4 regions of the Bacillus sp. XF8 genome follow, and region 4 is predicted to be linked to each of the others. Evidence: riboswitches for the same ligand, from Rfam matches in the RefSeq annotation. Region 4 holds a riboswitch; each other region holds the start of a gene.

What was found. A riboswitch is a leader RNA that binds a small molecule or an ion and turns the genes downstream of it on or off. The one in region 4 is predicted to bind thiamine pyrophosphate.
Region 1: another riboswitch for thiamine pyrophosphate. It lies ahead of J4P91_RS16400 (MTH1187 family thiamine-binding protein); the one in region 4 lies ahead of thiT (energy-coupled thiamine transporter ThiT).
Region 2: another riboswitch for thiamine pyrophosphate. It lies ahead of tenA (thiaminase II); the one in region 4 lies ahead of thiT (energy-coupled thiamine transporter ThiT).
Region 3: another riboswitch for thiamine pyrophosphate. It lies ahead of tenA (thiaminase II); the one in region 4 lies ahead of thiT (energy-coupled thiamine transporter ThiT).

What each region holds. Positions count from the first base shown of each region.
Region 1 covers NZ_JAGDQK010000025.1:19,109-21,314, forward strand. Annotated here, with positions in the region: gene J4P91_RS16390 (ABC transporter substrate-binding protein) at 1-109, opposite strand, end outside; gene J4P91_RS16395 (ABC transporter permease) at 106-882, opposite strand; gene J4P91_RS16400 (MTH1187 family thiamine-binding protein) at 854-1,174, opposite strand; TPP riboswitch at 1,276-1,376, opposite strand; gene J4P91_RS16405 (PTS sugar transporter subunit IIC) at 2,090-2,206, shown strand, end outside.
Region 2 covers NZ_JAGDQK010000020.1:145,987-148,192, forward strand. Annotated here, with positions in the region: gene J4P91_RS13975 (alpha/beta hydrolase) at 1-132, opposite strand, end outside; gene tenA (thiaminase II) at 557-1,246, opposite strand; TPP riboswitch at 1,647-1,754, opposite strand; gene J4P91_RS13985 (MBL fold metallo-hydrolase) at 1,803-2,206, opposite strand, start outside.
Region 3 covers NZ_JAGDQK010000038.1:3,352-5,557, reverse strand. Annotated here, with positions in the region: gene J4P91_RS21635 (ABC transporter ATP-binding protein) at 1-322, opposite strand, end outside; gene tenA (thiaminase II) at 291-986, opposite strand; TPP riboswitch at 1,075-1,177, opposite strand; TPP riboswitch at 1,239-1,351, opposite strand; gene J4P91_RS21625 (SH3 domain-containing protein) at 1,781-2,206, shown strand, end outside.
Region 4 covers NZ_JAGDQK010000040.1:54,437-56,642, forward strand. Annotated here, with positions in the region: gene J4P91_RS22715 (hypothetical protein) at 1-163, shown strand, start outside; partial or broken gene J4P91_RS29065 (class D sortase) at 278-441, shown strand; gene J4P91_RS22720 (hypothetical protein) at 437-664, shown strand; gene thiT (energy-coupled thiamine transporter ThiT) at 695-1,339, opposite strand; TPP riboswitch at 1,433-1,534, opposite strand; gene J4P91_RS22730 (FeoA family protein) at 1,721-1,948, shown strand; gene feoB (ferrous iron transport protein B) at 1,945-2,206, shown strand, end outside.

The sequences.
Region 1 (2,206 bases), on a different contig from region 4:
TTTTTACTTTCTTTCCTGTATCTGTACTCTCTTCTTTCTTTGCTGCATTACAACCAACAACACTGGCTGCGAGTAAAGCCGCTAGCATCACTTTTAGTCCTTTTTTCATTTTTTATCGTCCTTTCTGTATATCCATGGTGCTGTTAGTCTTGCCATAAATTCTGCGATAAAATACAAGAGCAATGTCACCATTACGATAATTGCTGCGATACCAAATACACGAGCTGTTAAAAAGGATTTTGTTGCGCGCGTAAGCATGACACCTAATCCTTCACTCGCACCAAGCCATTCCCCAATAATCGCTCCCATCACGCTATATGTAACGGCAATTTTTAACCCTGAGAAAAAGTATGGAAGTACAGCTGGAAATTTCACCTTTTGATAGGTTTGCCATTTTGTCGCACGCATTGTTTTTAATAACTTGAGCATGTTTTTATCTACGGTTTGAAAACCTTCTAAAATACTAAGAGCAATTGGAAAGAAGCAGACAAGAATAACGACCATTACCTTTGGCAACATTCCATATCCAAACCAAATAATAAATAGAGGTGCTAGCACCACAATCGGAATTGTTTGCGAAATAACGAGTAACGGATTAATTAAAATGCGAAATAGCGGAATAACATCCATAATAATTGCAATACTTGTTCCAAGTAAAATCGCAAAAAACAAACCAATTACAACTTCTTGCAGTGTTTGCATTGTATTTGGTAACAATAAATCTTTCATTCCAACTAGCTCTTGGACAATCGCAGAAGGCTTTGGTAAAATCCACGACTCAATTTGAAATAATGTAACCACTCCTTCCCATATAGCAATGAGAAGGATTAGCCAAATCGTTGTAATTGTTATGTTAGATCGTTTCTGGTTTTTCATATTCATCACGGTACTTCCAAACTTTCTCATCAATCGTTACACCAGTACTTGGACGATAATGGATTTTAATAGAAGTAATAACCTCTTCTGCTCCAGCATCGACACAAGCTTGTTGTGCACGCTTAATGACATCAAGAAGCACGTCTAATTCTCCTTCTAGCGTTGTTTCCATCGCACCTACTTCATAGCGAACACCCGATTGTTGTACGACTTCAATTGCTTTATCAACAACAGCATATACATCATTCGTTTTTGCTTGCGGTACTACTGAAAATGAAATTGTAACTTGTTGTGACATATTAAAATCCCCCTTGCAAAATATGTTTGTAAAAAGAAAAGGCTTTCCTACCATCACGTAGGAAAGCCTTGTATGCAAGTTATTATAGAATAACATATGCTACATCACTTTAAGTAACTCCCTACGCTGGCATTATCCAGATCAGGTTGAGGGTCGATGCTTTTTACATCCTCTCAGCCAATTGGCTCCCCGGTCCTTAATTCGTTTTCATTGTAGCATGATTTATTTTTTCAAACAAACTTATAACACAGAAGACATTGCTTCTGTTCTATTAGATTACATTTTAAAATAACTTTGTTAGAACATAAAGTGAAACTTTAATCAGTTGGGGTCTTACTGCCCGTTAATGCAGGATAAATGAAGCAAGATAACTAAATCGCCCCTTCCAATACTTTTTTAATAAAGCTTCTTGTTAAGAAACACACAAAAAAAGTTCTTTTTTTCTAACAAATGAATATAAATTCATTTGTTATAATTATAATTCATTATTAATCTTACGTTTTCTCCGATTATCTATTTGCATTCAATTTTTTTTACTACTATAACAGTTTTTCTTTATAGAATAATAAACAAAAACTACTAAAAAAATATGTACCCTACTAACAATTTTTCAATATAATCAACTTGTTAATCAAAAGAAATCTGTAGTATATTTTCCCCATTAACTATTGATACACCTTCAAATAATGGACACATTTTCCTTTTAACCAATTCGATTTATTAGTCATTCAAAGTTCTGTTTATATGTCTTTTCTGAAAACACAAAAATATTAATCTCATAAATATACAGGTTATAATGATGGCGTCGAGAGATAACCGATCAAATAATTATGTTTTATCGCCTCCAGAGAAAACGTTTACACTCTCCCGATAATTATATTTAAAAAGTAAATGAATGAAGGGAACTGAATTAGTATGGAAATGTTAAAAGGTACTTTACTGTTACTCGCTGTACTTTCGTGTATGTCATTATTTTGCTTTAAAGCTCCTAATGGAATGAAAGCTATGGGTGGTCTATCTGGCGCTGCTTGT
Region 2 (2,206 bases), on a different contig from region 4:
ATTCAAACCGGGTGCGATGGAGAATTTCGTATGTGTAGTTGTTTCTTCCGCATATGTAACAGTCGGAATGCTTATCGCAAAAATTGTACTTACAAGTAATAACTTATTCCCTATTCGTTTTCTCGTTCTCATATTTTTCGATTCCTCCAATATTAAATTTTTATAACTATCGTACAATCTAGGTAGTTACATTTTCTAAAAATACGTTTGTTGATTATTTCCTTTAATTAAATTCTTATCCCTAGGAAAGCTTTCAAGAAAAAGTGAATGATTTGCTAAATTTGAAGTATATCAATCTATATTCCAATTATTGTAAGATAAATAGAGAGCAATAATTTTCTTTACAGCTATTTCCTCCCTCTTAAGAATCTTCAATAAAAATCATACTCTCCCTCTTTTTATTGTGTAATTTTTTTATAATATGTCCGCAACAAATTACTGAATTTAATTTTTCTAAAACGTAGAGATTATTTTTGTACACTAAAAAATGACTAAACTAAGTTAGCCATTTTTTGTAATCCGCAGTTACTTTTGCAATGTGAGTAATATCTTTTCCTTACAAACTTACACCTTCTCCCTTTTCTTCCACTGGCCACTTTTCTAATGTGTAAGCCATCTCCCAAAATGAATATTCATACTGGCTGCTAATTACAAAATGTTGTTTCATACGCTTACGATCAGCTTCTGTTACTGTTTCAGCAATTGCATCTAATCGTGCAATTTGCTCTTCTACTAAAGTACGGAACCAGTCAGAGCCGTATGCGGAAATCCATTCTTGGTAAATTGGTTCTTCGGGTTGACATTCTTTCAAACGTTCACCAATTTCATAATAAAGCCAATAGCAAGGTAAAATCGCTGCAATAATATCCCCTAAATGTCCTTCATAGGCAGCACGATACATATGTGATGTATACGCATAAGCCGTCGGTGCAGGAACGAATGATTCTTTTTCATCTTCAGTAATTCCTAATTTTTTTGCAAAATTCTCATGTAACGATAATTCAGCTTGGTATGTATTTTGTGCATGATGCGCCATGCGAGCTGTCGTTTCTAATTCAGTAGCTTTCGCCGCCCCTAACGTTTGGATTCTTGCGAAATGACTTAAATAATATGAATCTTGCAGTACATAATAGCGGAAACTAGCTAAATCTAGCGTTCCATCTCCTAGTTTTGTGACAAACGGATGGTTAAAGCTTGTTTCCCAAATTGAATTAACTTCTTTGCGTAATAACTGTGAAAATGACATTATAAGACCCCCAATAAATATATAAATTACAAATAATAGTTACAATCTGTATTTTTTATAAAATAGAAAGCTAAAACAGATTTCTCCACCAATTGTTTATCAGTACCTAGACGACTTGCCCTTTTACCAAAACTTGACTTTCAGCAGCATGCAGTGCATATAAATGGATGCATAAAGTGAAACTTTAATCAGTGGGGGTTTTCTTCATCCCACTACTGATTATTAGCCCTCACGAATCGGGCTTTTACGGGCAGTTAATCCCCCACCTAACTTCTTTGCTTTCGCTGAACTTTGAGGTGGGGGTCTTACTGCCCACAAATAGCGGGATAAAATAAAAAGCACTTTCTCCACATACGTAAAGAAAGTGCTTTGGAAATCATCGATATTTTATAAATATAATGTCCCATCACTTCCACTTCCCTACGCTGGTATCAGCCAGATCAGGTCCTAAGGGTCTCAAAGGTATACTTTGATCTCAGCCTATCTAAAGGCACTCCTAGTGGATCGATATTAACTATTTAATTTGATACTTATCATAACACAATTCATAGAACTGTCAAATATTATTTGAACGTTCAAACTTTATAAAATATTTTTCATCTATTCCCACTAATTGTTCAAGCCGCTCTTTAACATTTAAATTACAAACACCACCGTGGTAACAAATTACAGTCTCAATATCAAACTCTAAAAATCTTCTAAGCGATTCTTTAGCTATTTCCATATATGGTGTCGTTTGCGGGACGGGCCCTTTTAAGTTTCCATCAACGCATACCATTGCGTCACCTGCAATTAATGCTTTATATTTTTCACTATATAAACTAATATGTCCCGGAGTATGCCCTGGTGTATGAATTACTTTAATGCCTCCGAAAAAGGGTAAACTTTGTCCATCTTTTAATGTTTGATTTACTTTTGCTATAGGTGGATTTTTATATAGAAATTGCATAACTTCCGGAA
Region 3 (2,206 bases), on a different contig from region 4:
CATGCGCTTCTTTTTTCTTTACACCCTGACATTCTAAAGGTAATGCCGCATTTTCAATAATCGTTCTCCACGGCAGGAGCATATCTTTTTGTGGCATATATCCTACAGGATGACTCGTTGTTTCTGTCAGTTGGATAGTTCCAGCCGTCGGTTCTTCTAATCCTGTAATTAAACGAAACAATGTACTTTTGCCACAGCCACTCGGTCCAATGATGCTAACAAACTCCTTTTCTTGCACGAAAGCATCTAGGCCGTTTATGATTGGCTTTTCATCATAATGAAAAGAAACATTATGAAATTGTAGTATGCTCTTGCTCCTCAAAACCCCACATCTCCTTACGATACGCCATATCCCAGAATAAATACTCAAATCGGCTGGAATATAAGAAAATCTCTTCTAATTTGGCTAACTCTTGTTCAGATTTCCCAATAGCTAGTTCATTTAATAAATCCATTAACCAAATGCAAAGGTCTCCATATTCTTCTGAGCTATATCCTTGAATCCACTCCCCAAAGAACTCATGATTCCTTGCTCCCGGAATATCATTTAAACGTTTTCCAATTTCCCAGTAGCTCCACATACAAGGAAGAAGAGCCGCAATTAACTCTGCAAGCGTACCATTTTGAGATACTGACATCATATAGTTTGTATATGCTAAATTTTTAGCAGATGGTTTTGCCTCTTCCATCTCCTTTACAGAAATACCAAGGCGTTTTGCATACTGTTTATGGATTGTCATTTCTCCATTTAAAATACCATCTATTTGTTCTGCAAATTTTGCCATAACTTGCGGATTAGTCGCTTTCACAACTCCAATTGCATATAATTTTGCATAATCTAGTAAATATAGATAATCTTGTATGATGTAATATTGGAATTTATCTTTTTCTAACGTACCGTCCCCCATCCCCGTTACAAACGGGTGATTATGACTTTTTTCCCAAACAGGCTGCACAGTCTCGAATAATCTCTCACAAAATTTCATTTATATTTCCCCTTCCTTCATATCTGTTTATCTAAATAAAAAAGCCACTCCTATATATAAGAAGTGGCTACAGCAAATAAAAACACATTTATTCGTTGTTCCACTTCCCTTCGCTAGTATTACCTAGATCAGGTCCATAAGGGTTAAGGATTATTCCTCTCTCAGCATGCAAAGCACCCCTAGTGGTTGTTACTATGAATTTGTCCAATAAAAAAGCCCTGTTTCTTTACGCAAAGAAACAGGGACTGACTGTTCATGTCCGAATTGCTTCCCTACGCTAGCATAATCTAGATCAGGTAGTAAAAAGGATCAAAGACTCTCGGTCTTACTCTCAGCTGGCAACACCAGCTCTCCTAGCATAATATGAAATTACCATAGTCAGTATAACACTGTCGTGGGTCATCAGCAACTGTTTTAACTTATTACTATCTCATTTATCCTAATTGGCAAGGACTAATAACCAGTTGGCTTACAGATTATAAAATGAGAATTATTCACATCTAAGTTCTACTATATAAAATATGAAAAATAAACATTCATATAGGCATGGCTACTTGTTCTCCTACTAATAAGTACAAAAGTGATTTTTCACTATCTATTCAGAAAATATCGATTATCTTTTATTCATATTCTAATGATTATTTATCTGTTATTCTTGTAATATATTTCGATTCCATTAAAAAATTGTTATTTTTTCTCATTTCATATTACAGTTATGTGAACAATGCACAAAGTATTATATCTTTATACTATAATAAAAAATATATTAATACATCTATGGGGGCTAATATTAGATGAAACAGAAAGCTACAGCTTTAACGGCAACTACTGTCGCAGTCGCCTCTCTACTTCCATCCATAAATCAAGTAGATACGCGCACTGTAGCAGCTCAGCAATTGCCTACTCAAAACACTCAATATATAAAATCAAATACAAAAATATTATATTCGAATAACAGAATAAATACAATAAATAAAACTAACTCCTTAAAAAAAACAGATATTGCGTTTACTACATCTACTAAACTTAAAAATAATTATATCGTAAATACCAATATTTTAAACGTTCGCTCTGAGCCAAATATCAAATCCTCTATTACTGATAGATTACCAAACGGCAAATTCATCTCTGTACAAGAAACAAAAGGGGATTGGTATAAAATCTCACATAATGGGCAAGTAGGGTATGTAAAAAAAGAATTTGTATCCCATACATCACAG
Region 4 (2,206 bases):
CCCTAATGAAGAGCGAAGAGTCATTTTTACAAACCCTATAAAGTCATGGGTTGTTCAACGTCGTAAGTGTAACGTCACTAATCACTTAAAGAAAACTGAGTCGAGACAAATAGTTATTGCTTCGGACTCTCCTACTCTGAAATCACAAGAAAGTAACATGTAGATACTGAGACACTAAAAAAAGCATTGTAGAGGGAATCTACAATGTTTTTTTTATCCCGTAAATAGAGAGGTGTGTATAGGGAATTTTGCTTTCTTGAAGATAATTGGCATTCTTATGGGGGCTTATTATTCCTTTGAATGGTATAAGGGGAAAGTTCCGCGCAAGATTTAACAATAGAAGAGATAGAGCATTTTGAGAAGATAGAATCAAAAGGGAGTTTGACTGAAACAACTGCGAATTCTCAAGAACCTTCTTCTCAAATGCCATATAAAGATGGAAGAGTTTGAATATCCATCCATTGGGATTTTGATTAGTGAATCTTCAACAGCTGGCCACGATGCGGTTATGTTAGATTATAGTAGGTGTGGAAAGAATGGAGAACCGAGAGTTATTCATGTCAATGTAGAGAATTATCAAGATCCTATCATTACTGTCTTGACGGAAAATTTTCAGTTCTTTCTAGATGGATTACGTTCTTATAGACATTTTGATAAAGATTAAATCCTAATTTATACAAAATAAGAGCGCCATTTAGGCGCTCTTATTTTTTGAATTCATATTATATGCACCAACGCTTTTGAATAAGCGTGGTGAAGTTGTAAATAAAAGAAGTAGTAACACTGTACATAATGCGAAAGAAGCAAGCATTGTACTACCGTTCACGATTAATGAATATAGGACTGCAGATTGACCTTTCGGCGCATATTGTCCCCAGAAAATAATACCCGCGATAAAGTGGCAGAAATAACGTGCAAAGCTACCAACAAATGTAGCAAGGATAATATAAACAAAAACTTTTTTTCCTTGATTGCCTTTGGATGAAAGCTTATCTTTGCGACTGCCAAGACTAGATGTTGCAAGTGCCTTTTGAATGGGACGATAGAATAAACCTGCAAAGCCGACAAAAGCAAATGCAATGAAGTACTCGATAAACGCTTGCACAGGCGTTAAAATATATGCATCGCCGACTACAATTTGTAGTAGTCCCCAAATTAGCCCTCCTAAGAAAGCCGTTTTAAATCCCCAGCGGTAAGCGATAATAAAAATAGGAATCATAGCAAATGAGATAGAACCGCCTGTTGGAAGTTTAATCGATAGTGGTAAAATGTCGATGATTAAGGCAAAGGCTGCAAGGATTGCAGATTCAATCATCGCTTGTAAATTGGTGTTACGCATGTTGTCATTCCCCCTAAATCCAAGTTGCACAAAAAAGAATGATTACCAAAGGGAGATATGAAATACGTAAGTAGAAAATAATGAGGTATATGTATTTCGACGTTCGCACAATTCCTACGTTAGCATTAACTAACAGGTTCTAAGGGTCGGAACGAAGTGTTCCCTCTCAGCAACGAGGCTCCCCCTGTGATAACGAGATTCTTTATTTGTTAAGTTCATTGTAAGCGAAATGGATGAGAATGACAAATGGATGTGTGTATTTACATACAATTGTCTCAAAAAGTTAATAAATAGGTAGGAAAGAGCTATAGTACCAGATAAAAAGAATATGATATAATTTTTTCTGAAAATAATTATCATTCTCTTTTGAGGAGGGAGATTATGAGTTTAGTTGAGATAAGTATAGGTCAAAAAGTACGAGTGAAAAATTTACAGGCACTGGATCAATTATTGAAAAGACGTCTATCTGCATTTGGCCTATCAGAAGGATGCGAGCTTCGTATAAAACAAAAAGCAATGTTCAATGGCCCATGTACATTAGAGTGCCGTGGACAGTTAATTAGTATTCGTCATTGTGACGCGAAAATGATAAAGGTGGAATTAGCGTGAATAAGGTTGCATTGCTAGGGAATCCAAATACAGGGAAAACATCATTGTTTAATGCGCTAACTGGTTCCTATGAATATGTAGGGAACTGGAGCGGAGTAACGGTAGAGAAGAAAGTTGGTAAGTTAAAAGATAAGCAAGGAACGCTAATTGATTTGCCAGGTGTATATGATTTAAATCCTGTTTCTCGTGATGAAGGTGTCGTTACAAAGTTTCTATTAACAGAAGAATTTCAGCATATGTTAAATATTGTGGATTCTT